2 regions of the Nicoliella sp. ESL1106 genome follow, and region 2 is predicted to be linked to the other one. Evidence: riboswitches for the same ligand, from Rfam matches in the RefSeq annotation. Region 2 holds a riboswitch; the other holds the start of a gene.
What was found. Region 2 has a riboswitch for thiamine pyrophosphate ahead of ACSVI6_RS06830 (3-oxoacyl-ACP reductase). Riboswitches for the same ligand answer to the same signal wherever they lie in the genome.

Region 1: it holds a riboswitch for thiamine pyrophosphate, as region 2 does, so the genes downstream of both, ACSVI6_RS07420 (uracil-xanthine permease family protein) here and ACSVI6_RS06830 (3-oxoacyl-ACP reductase) in region 2, are expected to answer to the same signal.

What each region holds. Positions count from the first base shown of each region.
Region 1 is NZ_CP196341.1:118,949-125,657, reverse strand. Features, by position in the region: gene ACSVI6_RS07430 (amino acid ABC transporter substrate-binding protein/permease) at 1-1,022, shown strand, start outside; gene ACSVI6_RS07425 (amino acid ABC transporter ATP-binding protein) at 1,019-1,747, shown strand; TPP riboswitch at 1,976-2,082, shown strand; gene ACSVI6_RS07420 (uracil-xanthine permease family protein) at 2,184-3,488, shown strand; gene ACSVI6_RS07415 (LuxE/PaaK family acyltransferase) at 3,491-4,624, shown strand; gene ACSVI6_RS07410 (acyl-CoA reductase) at 4,617-6,089, shown strand; gene ACSVI6_RS07405 (SDR family oxidoreductase) at 6,104-6,709, shown strand, end outside.
Region 2 is NZ_CP196341.1:10,140-16,848, forward strand. Features, by position in the region: gene ACSVI6_RS06810 (DUF3862 domain-containing protein) at 1-590, shown strand, start outside; gene ACSVI6_RS06815 (hypothetical protein) at 648-1,220, opposite strand; gene ACSVI6_RS06820 (hypothetical protein) at 1,431-1,568, opposite strand; gene ACSVI6_RS06825 (NAD(P)H-dependent oxidoreductase) at 2,184-2,840, shown strand; TPP riboswitch at 2,936-3,025, shown strand; gene ACSVI6_RS06830 (3-oxoacyl-ACP reductase) at 3,074-3,826, shown strand; gene ACSVI6_RS06835 (type 1 glutamine amidotransferase) at 3,887-4,555, opposite strand; gene ACSVI6_RS06840 (sulfite exporter TauE/SafE family protein) at 4,574-5,317, opposite strand; gene ACSVI6_RS06845 (FadR/GntR family transcriptional regulator) at 5,319-5,942, opposite strand; gene ACSVI6_RS06850 (histidine phosphatase family protein) at 6,083-6,709, opposite strand, start outside.

The DNA of each region.
Region 1 (6,709 bases), 110 kb from region 2:
AAAGAGTTGCCGTTAAGACGGGGACTTCCGGAGCTGCGTATGCTAACAGCATCAAGAATAAATATGGCTTTAAGGTGGTTACCTTTGATGATTCTAGTAACATGTACCAAGATGTGTTAACTGGAAATTCGGCTGCCTGTTTTGAAGATGAACCAGTTATGAAGTACAGTATCAAGCAAGGCACGAAACTTTCAATCGTTACTAAGCCTGCTGATAGTGGTTCATATGGTTTTGCCGTTGATAAGGGTAAGAACAAGGTATTGCTTGCTAAGTTCAACAAGGGACTTGCTAACCTCCAAAAGAACGGTGAATATAAAAAGATTGTTGATCACTACCTAGAAAGCAAGGGAACCAATGCTGGTTCTAGTGACCATACCTTCTTGGGAATCCTTAAGCAAAACAAGGGCTTCCTTTGGAACGGGTTCTTACAAACACTTTGGTTAAGTATCGTTTCGATCTTCTTTGCAACATTATTTGGAGTAATCGTGGGACTATTGGGTGTATTGCCTTACAAGTTCTTCCAAGACCTATCTAGTACCATTATCTATATTTTCCGTGGGTTACCATTACTAGTGTTGGCACTATTCATTTACACCGGGATTCCAACTTTAACTGGAACTAAGATTCCAGCGTTCATTGCCGGGGTCGTCACCTTAATGTTCAATGAAGGAGCCTATATTGCGGCCTTCGTTCGTGGGGGGATTAATTCCGTTGACAGTGGTCAAATGGAAGCAGCTCGGAGTTTAGGACTGCCATTCTCCAAGTCGATGTTTAAGGTTATTCTTCCACAGGGAATTAAGTTAATCATTCCATCATTCATTAACCAATTTATTATCACTTTGAAGGATACTTCAATCCTATCAATTATTGGAATTCTAGAATTAACCCAAACTGGTAAAATTATTATCGCAAGAAACCTTGAAGGATTTAAGGTCTGGACAATTGTTGCTTTGATTTACTTAATCGTGATCACGCTGTTGACCTGGTTATCTAAATGGGGTGAAAGGAGAACTAGATTATGATTAAAGTAGACGTTAAAAACCTAGTCAAGAACTACGGGAGCAACCACGTTTTAAAGAACGTTGACTTTCAAGTTCAAAAAAACGAAGTGGTCGTAATTATCGGACCATCCGGATCTGGGAAAAGTACGTTATTAAGAACCTTGAATAAGTTGGAAGAACCAACCTCTGGTTCCGTAATCATTGATGGGAAGGACATCGCAGACCCAAAGACCGATATGAATAAGGTTCGTGAAAACATCGGGATGGTGTTCCAACATTTCAACCTCTTTAACAATCTTTCAGTTGGTGACAACATCATGTTAGCACCAGTTGAGTTAAAGAAGGAAACTAAGGAAGAAGCTGCTGAACAAGCCAAGAAACTCTTGGAAGTTGTTAACCTTTCCCAAAAATTTGATGCAAAGGTGCAATCACTTTCTGGTGGTCAAAAACAACGGATCGCCATTGCCCGTGCTTTAGCCATGAAGCCAGACATCATGTTATTTGACGAACCCACCAGTGCCCTTGATCCAGAAATGGTTGGTGATGTTTTGCAAGTAATGAAGCGGTTGGCTAAGGATGGAATGACAATGGTGGTCGTAACCCATGAAATGGGCTTTGCCCGTGAAGTTGCGGACCGCGTGGTCTTTGTTGATGACGGTAAGATTTTGGAATCAGGAACGCCTGAAGAAATCTTTGATCATCCTAAAAATGCCAGATTACAATCATTCTTGGAAAAAGTGCTATAAAAAATAAATAATGAAATAACCATCTTGCGAATTTCGTAAGGTGGTTATTTTTTATGCTTTGATAACAATTTGGATGATGGCTAAATCAACTCTTTAGGAGGCGAATTGGTTGGTTCACTAAAAATAAAATAACTTTTTTGTTACTATAATATCCACTATTTTTTGAAACATTTATCTAAAAATGTCACTTTTGCTTGTTGTTTGATTATGCTATACTCAAATTACTTAATTAACTGCAAGGGGAGCCGTTCGGCTGAGACTAGGTTAATCAAAACCTTGACCCTAATGAACCTGATCTGGTTAGTACCAGCGTAGGAATGCAGCGGATATTTATGAAAACTATCCAATTCTTTTTGTGGTGCAAACTATCCAATTTTTTGTTGTGAATTGGGTTCTCAGTTTAATTAAGCCAAAATGCTTAAGGAGAGATGTTTTCATGAATAATGAACAGGAAAAGCAAAGTTTGGATCCCGCAAACTTAAAATGGGGGCAAACGTTTCTTGCAAGTATTCAACATATTTTTGTTTCAAATGTATGGTTAGATCCAATTTTTGTGGCTTCAACAGCTGGGTTATCACTGAGCTTATCGACTAATTTAGTTAATGCAATTTTTATTGCATCTGGGTTAGTAACGATTATTCAAGCCACTAAGTTAGTTCGCCTTCCAATTGTGCAGGGACCATCCGCAGCTTTTGATGCGTTGATGATCAATGCTGGAAAAACGGGGACGTTACCCGCAGCTGGCGGATCGATTTTACTAAGTGCGATCTTAGCCTTCTTTTTAGCGGTTACTGGTTTATTGTCCAAGTTAACTAAATGGCTTCGACCAGCGATCACTGGAACGATTATCTTTTTAGTGGGGGTCTCATTAGCTAGTTTTACACTAGCGGAATTTTTAGGTGGGGACCCGACTGCAGCATCATTTGCATCACCCAAGACCTTATTCGTAGCAATTGTAACCGCAGGAATCGTAGTCTTTTTATCGATTTTTGGAAAGGGTGCTTGGCATCGCTATTCATTTTTAATTGCATTGGTAGCTGGTGATCTGATTGCAGGATTGACTGGCATGATCAATCTATCAGCGGTTGGTTCTAAGCCGCTGTTCGGCTTACCACACATCTTGCCTTATGGGATGTTGAAGTTTAATTGGACCATCTTCTTAACGTTCTTCATTGCCTACTGTGTGGCGATTATTGAGGCATTGGGAGTATATGAAGCATCGGCTGATGTAACTAATACTAAGGTGGACCAAAAGAGAATGGAAAAGGGAATTGCTGGTGAAGCAGCGGGATCAATCTTGTCATCACTAATTGGTGGGTTCCCAACCACAGCATTTGCGCAAAACTTAGGAGTAATGAAGCTGACTGGAATTCATTCTAGAAAACCAATCCTACTAGCTGGTAGTTTGTTAGTGGTATTAGGCTTTATTCCAAAGCTAGGGGCCTTTTTATCTTTGACTCCCGCTCCAGTAATTGGTGGGATGTTCCTACCAGCAGCGGCCACGTTAATTACAACTGGTTTTAATATTTTAAAACGCGCTGAAAATAACGATACGAATAACTTAATTATTGGGTTATCGATTATGCTTGCAATCGGGATTCCAGCTTATGCTTCTGGCTATAATGGAGCATTAAAGCCATTATTAACTAATAACATTTTATTAGGAGCAATTTCTTCAGTTGTTCTTCACATTATCCTAGTGGCAATTCCTAAAGCATTTAAAAAGCAGGAGGCGGAATAGCAATGGTGCTATCAACAGTTGAAATTCAAAGAGAAGTTTTAGCGTTTATTGATCAATACGCAGTTGCGAATGCGAGCGAAAGTGCAGGGGCGTTTAATGAACTAGCGCTTAAAATATTTAACTATCAATTTGAAAATAACTTGCCGTTTAAAAAGTATGCCAAGAGTCAAAGAAAGACCCCGTTGTTAGTGCGGGATTGGACTGAAATTCCATTGATGCCAATTCAGGGTTATAAACGATTGACCTTATCTGCCACCCCGATTACGGATGATGAACCCGTGTTTATGTCGAGTGGAACGACCGATCCAACCCATCGGAGTCGTAATTATCACCCCACTTTTAAAACTTGGGATGCTTCGATGCGCTTTCCGTTCAAGAAATTTGTAATGCCTGATCATGATAAAATGCGGATCATTGGTCTATTTCCAGGTGAAGATATCAACCCTAATTCTTCACTGTCCAGATACGTTAGTAAGGCAGTCGAATTTTTTGGTGATGAGCAAAGTAAAATCTATGTGGATGAATCACAAATGGATTTTGCTGGCATTATTGCGGCCTTGCAAGCATCAATTAAGGCCAATCAACCAGTAATGTTACTGGGGGCCAGTTTTTCATATGTTCACTTATTAGACTACCTGAAGCAAAACGATTTACATTTCCAGTTACCAACCGATAGTCGGCTGTTTGATACTGGTGGTTTCAAGGGACAGTCCAGAAGTGTCGAATTTCAAACGTTGATGCAAGAAATTGAGGATACGTTTGGCATCGATCGTGATCACTATATTAACATGTACGGAATGACTGAAGTTTGTTCACAATGCTATGACCAAAACATTTATGATTTATATCATGATCAATCAATTAACTACGATAAGGCTGCGCCAGCATGGGTGCGGATCCAAATTTTAGATCCAGATCAATTAACGCCGGTTAAAAATGGTCAGGTCGGGCTAATTGCATATTACGATCTTTCGAATTGGAATTCCTGTGTGGGAATCTTAACCGAAGATATGGGTGTGCAAGATGAAGCAGGCTTTAAATTGCTAGGTCGGGTCAAGGGCGCTGAAGCTAAGGGGTGTTCGATCGCCGTCGATCAGCTACTGGCTTCTAATCAAGCTGGTGATCAAATTGACTAAGGACCCCATCCAAATCATCCCAATTGACCTGTTTAGCCTTCCTCGTGAGGTGCAACCAGTTAATTTTAATTACTATTCAATTCCGAATGGTAATACGACATATTCTTTCCGTTATCCTGAGTTGACCGCTGCTGAAATTGCGCATACTGCTCGGATAATTAAGCACCACCAACATAGTTACCTAACCAAATTAACGCTTGCTGAGATCATTAATGTAATCGATCAGGCGGTGCAAAAATGGACCCACCCAGAATACGAGCAGCGCAAATTGGCAATTAAATTGATTCCCAAAATTACGGGCTATAATTCAGAAACGGTGTTATTAGAAATTAAGCGCTTTGTTCGGTTGTTTAGGAAAAAGGAGCTTTTGAGATTCGTTGATACTGAGTTAGATCAACCAGGGATTTTAGATGAATTTCATCCCCAAAGAAGCGGTAGCAACACGAAAGCGTTTGGCCCGGACGGCATTTTTCATGTCTTTTCTGGGAACATCCCAGCGCTGCAGTTGTGGCCATTGGTCATGGGGCTCTTAGTTAAATCAGCTAATTTGGGTAAAACGTCGCTTGCCGAACCACTGTTTCCAATCCTGTTCATGCAATCGATTGCTAGTGTTGATGCGCACATGGCTGAATGCACTGCAATCTTGCCATGGCACGGGGGAAACACTCAATTAGAGCAAGCGGCCATCAATAATACGGATGCGACGATCGTTTATGGTTCTAATCAAGCCGTCAATAGTATTCGACAAATGGTGCCGACTGACAAGAAGTTTTTACACTATGGCTATAAGATTAGCTTTTCAATGGTCGGCAAAGAAGCGCTAACTCCTGAATATTACCGTGAGACTGCGCATCAGGCCGTCGAAGATGTTGCTGTTTATGACCAACAAAGTTGTCTTTCTGCCCAAACTATTTTTGTGGAAAGTGGCGGGGCAATCAGTCCGCGGTTATTCGCTAGTGTAATTGCCAACGAGTTGGCGGACTATCAACAAAAACGGCCGCGCGCCCAACTAACGAATGAAGAGGCGGCTGCGATCAATCGATTGCGCAATGAGTGTCAAATAACGCAAATTCAAAATGGATCCGTAGAGGTAATTAGTAGTGACCATAGTACCGATTGGACGGTCATATACCACGGTAAACCTGGGTTCGCTAATTCACCATTGAATCGGACGGTACACATTTTTCAGATCGATGATTTAGCAGCTGTTACTAAGTATTTAGATGGCTACCATTCATTTCTGCAAAGTTGTGGGGTGGCGGTAGCACCCACGCGCCTTTTTGAAATTGCTGATCAATTAGGCCGAATTGGGGTCGATCGAATTTCAGCACTGGGTGAAATGACTAGAGCTAAGCCTGGTTGGCATCACGATGGCGGCTTTAACCTGTTGAGCATACTGCATTTCGTGGATATCGAAAGAAGTGCAGAGGACCTAGCAGAACGATACGATCCAGATGTTGAGTAGGGGGAACTTAAATAATGTTACTGAAGAATAAGGTGGCTGTCATAACTGGAAGTAGCCGTGGAATTGGTGCGGCAATTGCCAAACAGTTTGCTGAAGAGGGCGCGATTGTCGTCATCAACTACTTGCATAATCAGCAACGGGCCGAACAGGTCGTAGCTGATATTAGAGCAAATGGTGGCAACGGCGTCGCAATTCAAGCGGACGTTCGGGATGCTAAATCGGTTGCTGCGATGTTTGCGTTAATTAAAGATCAATTTGATGAGGTTGATATCGTTGTGAATAACGCTTTGAATCACTACGTTTTTAATCCCAAGACCAGAAAGACCAGTGCGTCAATTGATTGGCAGGATTATCAATCGCAAATTGATGGGAGTCTAAAGGGGTCCTTTAATATTTGCCATTCTGCGATTCCGATGATTAGCCATAGTGGCCGCATTATCAATATGGTCAGCAATTTAATTGAATCACCATTGATTCCATATCACGACTATATTACGGCTAAAAGTGCGCTACTGGGCTTCACTAGATCCCTGGCTGCTGAAGTTGGAAACCTTGGAATTTTGGTCAATGCGATTGCGCCCGGGTTGACCTATCCAACTGATTCCAGTATTGAAACGCAA
Region 2 (6,709 bases):
TTTCAATTGCGGCTGGTTTATTGCTAACGTTTATATTAATTGGTTGTAGCAATTCTAATACAGATAAAAAGGGCAGTAGGGGAGCAAATCCTTCTACAGTTTCTCATAAAGCTAGTCTAAATTATCACAATTTTCAGTCCATTAAAGTTGGTAGCTTTGTTGATAACAGTGGTTCAACATCTGCATACGTCAGAAAGTTGCTTGGTAAGCCATCATCAGTTACTACTACCAAGGTTAGTAGTGGGAAAGAAGTAAAAAGTTATCTCTTTAGTAAGTTGAGTAATCAATTTAAGGCAAAAGATGTTACGGTTACGTTTGAAAATGATCGTGTGGTTTCTAAAGGGTTCTCCAATTCCGATATTAATAAATTAAGCGTATTGAACAATAATAAGATCAATTCAATTAAAATCGGCAATAGCTATAATAGTGTAATTGAAAAGTTAGGGCAGCCTTCTGCGGAATCAGAAAGTGCCAGTGGCGGAACACCGTTAAAAACCGTTGTCTATCTTACAGGTGAAAATGGTAAATCCATCAGTTTGGTGTTTAGTAATGATAAAGTGACTCAAATTACCAATAGTGAATTAAAGTAAAATAAAAACAGGGTAGTTGCAATTGAATTAGCAGCTGGCCTGTTTTATTAATTGTTTTTAGCTCAATCGATCGAATAAGAAACTTTCCTTACTTAAAATATCGATCGCAGTAATATCAACTAAATTAATGGGTTCATTTTCATCAACATCGTTAAATCCATTTAATTCACTAAATTCAACTTCGTTCAAAGTTATTGAGTCATTTTCAATCGTCATGATACGACCCTGTTGCACATAATCGTGCTCGGTACTATAAACCGAAAGTGTTATTTGATGTTTAAAACAATAATCAATAATTTTAAAAAAATCATCAGTTTTAAATTTTTTAAATTGTTGCTGGAGATTAAACGGATCGTAAAGTTGATTTTCCTTCGTAAAAGCAACGTAACGGTCAAACAGTTTTGAATAGGTAGTTCCAAATGAAATTTTTGAAATATCATCCTTTAAGATGATTGTATATGAATCAAGAAATCCATAGTCATCGATCGTTTGTAAAATTAAGTACATCCCCAAGTCCCTTACGATATAACCAAGCGCAAAGTTTTCATACTTATAATTATCACGTGATTTTGAATAAATTTCTAATGGTTTATCGTTTCCGATATACTTATTGATCTTATGCTTATCCATTGGCAAAATCTCCTGACTCATTCGATTGATATGTATATTATGAATGATTTATGTGCAGTTGTAAAAATATGCGTTCTAAATATTTCAATTTAGCTTGGCAATAAAATAGCTTAAAATCAAAATACCTGACAAACCATTATTCATGATCTGTCAGGCATTATTATTATGGATTTGAATCTTTAATAACGAAATGGTGGAAACACTTCTTTCTTATTTAGAATTTGCGGTAAATCGATTTTCTAAGTGAATGGTAACACCTTCCTGTTCATTAGCTGGGTAAAACGAACTTTGTACTAAGTTGGTGATTACATCTCCCTTGAATAAAATCTGGGGTAAATCGTTCTTCATGATACTGGAATCATCCCCTTTGATTTATTGTCATTATAATATACCTTTTAAATGATAAAGTAAACCCTTTTGAACGATTTTTTCTAATCTTTTTTAATTATTTTTTAATCATCCGTCGATAGGGAAAAGGGCGGGAATCAAAATACCTGATAGACCATTTTAGATGATCTATCAGGCATTATTATTATGAGTTTGAATCTTATTTAGCAAAATGGTGGAAACACTTCTTTCTTATTTAGAATCTGCGGTAAATCGATGTTTTAAGTGAATGGTAGGTACCTCTCTTTCATTAGCTGGGTAACTCACTTATAATCTCATTGGTGGAAACACATCCCTTACAATTTAATCTGCGGTAAAACCTTCAGTTTGCATTGGAAACATCCCCTTTGCTTTGTTGTTGATAATAATATAACGCAATTAAATTAGAATGTAAAGGGTTTTATCTAATTTATTTATAATTATTTTCAAATTATCGCTTAATCATGATGATGCCTTGATTTAAAGGCCTAATCCATTAAAATCTGATCGATAATTAGCTGAGCGAGGGCGAATTAATTGCGGCACATTGTTATCAATGATAATTTATTATTATATCAATTAAAAAGGATGACAATTATGGATAAAAACGAAGCTTTAATTAACTTAGCCCATCGTAGGTATGCGACTAAAAAGTATGATCCGAACAAACATATTTCCGATAGGGATTGGCATACCATTATGGAGGTCGCTAGATTATCACCTAGTTCAATGGGACTTGAACCTTGGCAATTTTTGTTGATCGAAAACAAAGAATTGAAGCAGGCAATGTATAACGATGCCTGGGGAGCGCAAAAGAGCCTTGACGGCGCTGACAAATTTGTTGTAATTTTAGCTCGTAAGGATATGAATATTCATTCCCCTCATATTAAGCATATGAGCGAAGATGTTCAAGGCCACCCGTTTGATATTGATTCACCGTTCTCTAAAAAAATCATTAATTTTCAGGAAAATGATTTTAAGTTAAATACTGAGCGTGAATTATTTGATTGGGCTTCAAAGCAAACCTACATTCCATTGGCGAACATGATGGATGCCGCTGCAGCATTAGACATTGATAGTTGTCCAATCGAGGGCTTTAACCGTGTCAACATTGATCGGATTCTGTCTGATTATGGAGCATTCGATCCTAAAAAGTGGAGCGTTTCTGTAATGGTAAGTTTTGGTTATCGTGACCAAGCGATTACGCCTAAGAAACGCCAACCAATGGAGGCTGTCTACCGAGTTATTAAATAATTAAGATGAAGCACAATTCGTTATTGGATTGTGTTTTTATATTGAGTTGATTAATTCATTTTTATCGCTTAATATATAAGTGGATTCAAATAATATACCGATTAATGGGGTGCTGGAATGGCTGAGATGATACCCATGAACCTGATCTAGGTAATGCTAGCGGAGGGATTATTAAAGGTGTATAAAATCAAGCTATTGCTTCATTCGATTAGTCTTTTAAGGAGATTTTTCAAATGGCAAGAACAGTTTTAATTACAGGAGCAAGTTCAGGATTAGGCGCTGAAACTGCGAAACAATTTGGTGAACGGGGCTTTAACGTCGTGGTAAATTATTACCATCATCAAGACGCTGCTGACCAAGTAGTTGAAGAAATTGGATCAGACCATGCAATTGCAATCCAGGCCGACGTTAGGGACAGAAGCCAAATCGATGCACTAGTTAAGCAGGCAATTGATCATTTTGGAAGTCTAGACGTCGTTGTTAACAATGCTTTAGTCGGGTTTAAATTTGACCCCGTTAAGCAAAAGGCATTTCAAGATTTATCATGGGATGACTACCAAAAACAAATTGACGGGACCTTGAAGGGTGCTTTTAACGTTACCCAAAGTGTGCTTCCTAATATGATTAAAAATCATTATGGGAAGGTCATTAATATCGGGACGAACCTGTTTCAAAATCCGGTTGTTCCTTACCATGAATACACTACCGCAAAAGCAGCATTGATTGGGTTTACTAGAAACTTAGCAGCCGAACTAGGGAGTGATGGGATTAGTTTCAATATGGTATCAGGGGGATTACTTAGAACCACTAATGCCAGTGCTGTTACTACTCCCGAGGTGTTTGACTTAATTGCCAATCAAACGCCACTTAAATCAGTAACTACTCCGAAACAGGTTGCTAAGATGGTGGTGTTCTTGGGATCAGACGAAAGTGATGGGATTACAGGTCAAAATTACACTGTTGATGGTGGATTAACAATGAACTAAATATCAAATGAAAGGGCAGTAGTAATCACATTCGTGAATGCTACTGCCTTTTTTCATTGATTATTGTTCATTAATGTAATCTAGTATTCTAAACATGACGGCCTTATTTTCAATTGGAACTGGGGTGTTCAATATTTCTTGAGCGCTTTGGCCTAATATCGAGTCCTTAATATATGGAAAATCATTCACTACCATCTCACGAACGTTATTAGCCTTGGGTTCCAAATGAAATTGGAGGCCCGCAATTCGATGGTTCATCACGAACCCTTGGTTCTTTAAGCCAGGGGTGGAAAATAAACGTTCTGCCCCTGCTGGAATTTTGAACATTTCTTCATGCCAGTGAAGGGCAGTGACTTGTTTTGGTAATCCAGAAATGGCATTACTTTCTAGTTTAACAGCTGCCCAACCAACTTCCTTGACTGGCGATTTACCAACTGGGTATCCCATGGCCTTGGTGATTTGTTGCGCGCCATAACAGACCCCAAGCATTGGCGTATTCCGCTTTAAAAGGGTATTGATTAAATCGCGTTCCTGTTGGATCCAGGGGAAGTTATCGTTGGGACTCATCGGTCCTCCTAAAATAACTAACATATCGGTTTCATCTGCAGTAGGTAAGTAGCCGAATTGGTATGGATGATAGGTATAGACTTCATGGTCGTGTGCTTGCGCCCAGTCTAAAATTGATCCTGGTCCTTCGTTTGGAGTGTGTTGTAAGATATTGATTCTCATATTGGTAACCTCACTTTTCTAATAGGTAGTAATAAATAGATAGGTTGATAATCCGATTGCAAAAATCCCCACGCAAATTTCCATCACTTTAGTAGGGATGAATTTAACAATGATCGGTCCTAAATAGCCGCCGACCACTAGTCCAATCGCTAGTGGAATGATAACGATCCAGTCCACTGGTAAAATCAAAATGAAGATAATGGCGCTGATAATGTTACTAGCTAGTGACAAAACGTTTCTAATCGCATTGTAGACATAATACGGGGCATGAATAATTCTGGACAACACTGCGGTTTCTAAAATTCCTGAACCCGCACCAAAGTAGCCGTTATAAAGACCGATGATGGGGAGAAACAGGTACTGAATGCTTCGTATGAAGCGGTTGTCATGGGGCTGGTCTTTTTTGGGGATCAACATCATGATTCCGGCAAACATAATGATAAACGGGACGATCCGTTTAAATTGAGCATTGCTGCTGTTGATTAGGATGAACGTGCCAATTATGCAACCAAATACTGAAAGTAATGTGATGACCCCAGCTTGTTTACGATAACTTTTGATTTCCTTAGCAGATGATAGGACCGAGGTACAACCACTGAATATAATACTAATGGTGGCCGTTACGTTTGCCATGATGGGAGAAACGCCAATTGACAACAGGATGGGATAGATTGTTAAGACCGCCATCCCGACAATCCCATTTAAAACCCCAGCCGCCAGTCCACCGATAATTAAGAAAATAATTGTTGGGATTGATAACATTTTATTTGCCTACTTCCTGAATTAACTTGATGGCAGCTTCTGCATTTCGATCCATCAATGCATCGAACAACTGATTATGATGCTTAATTTTCCCTTTATAGTGTGGATTCTTAGCAATTGATTGACTTAGATGACTTTTCCATAGTGGCTTTAGTTCCTTGAACCACTTAATTAAATACGCATTTTGTGACATTTTGACGATTTGTTCATGGAATAGGATATCTTGTTCAAGGTATTCATTGAATTTGCCTTGTGATAATAATTGATTCCTTCTAGTAAGATATGCTTTGAGGGTGATCCATTCTTCAGGGGTAATATCATTATCAACCAATTCAACAATGGCCTCTTTTTCAAGCATTTTCTCAGTTCGCCATAGCAGGGGATTTTGTTCGTCGATCAGCTCCAATTGTTGAACGTATGTTCCTGATCCTTGTTTAATGCTAACCACGCCTGAATGGGCGAGGATTTGCATTGCTTCTCTAATAGTGGAGCGACCGACCGCTAGTTCATTCATTAATTCAGCTTCTTTGGGTAACTTATCACCAGTAGTTAAGTGGTGTTCCTTAATATACATAATGATTTTTTGGATCGTTTCCGTGCCAAGACTTATATTTTTAGATTGCATGTTAACTTTCCCTCCTTAAATACATCATATCACTTATATAATACATCAGATGTATTTTATTACAAGGGTGATTATTGTTTTTTGCCATAAAAAAAACGACCTAATAATAAAGATGATTAGGTCGTTTTAATATTTAATGATTAATCTTGATATTTTACATCAATTGTTTTTTGATCCTTAACTTTGTGATCCTTTAAGTATTTAATGCCCTTATTGACGTAGCTGGTATCGCCGACTTTACCAAATCTAACTTTATTGGTCTTAACATTGTAATAAACCTTTGTGATTCCTGAGTTAGGCATTGCTTCATCGGTAATTAATTTCTTATCAGCAGCACTCATATTGTGATCATATTTTGATAAGTATGCAGTAATGATATCTCCGGAACTAACGACAAGGGCGTTTTTCCCCTTTTCCTTAGCAGTCCGTTCAGCTACTTCTTTAATGCCTTTGGCTTCACGTTTAACGATTGTAGTACCACTTTCTGCTCGATCAGATTTAGGGAGTTTGGTACTATCTTTGTCAATTTCGTACAATGCATCATGCATCTTAACTACAAAATCAGTTCCAAATTTCTTTTGTAGCTCTGCACGACTAGTGGCGTTGTAGTACTTATTTAAAACAGCATCTTCTTGGTCATAATTGTCTAGTTCGTATTCACCGTTACCAGCTTCTCTAAATAGGGGCGTTTCGTTAACGGTAACTTTACCATTACCAGAGTAAACCAACATGTCTTTAACCGTATCTAAGTGTCGAATTAATTTTCC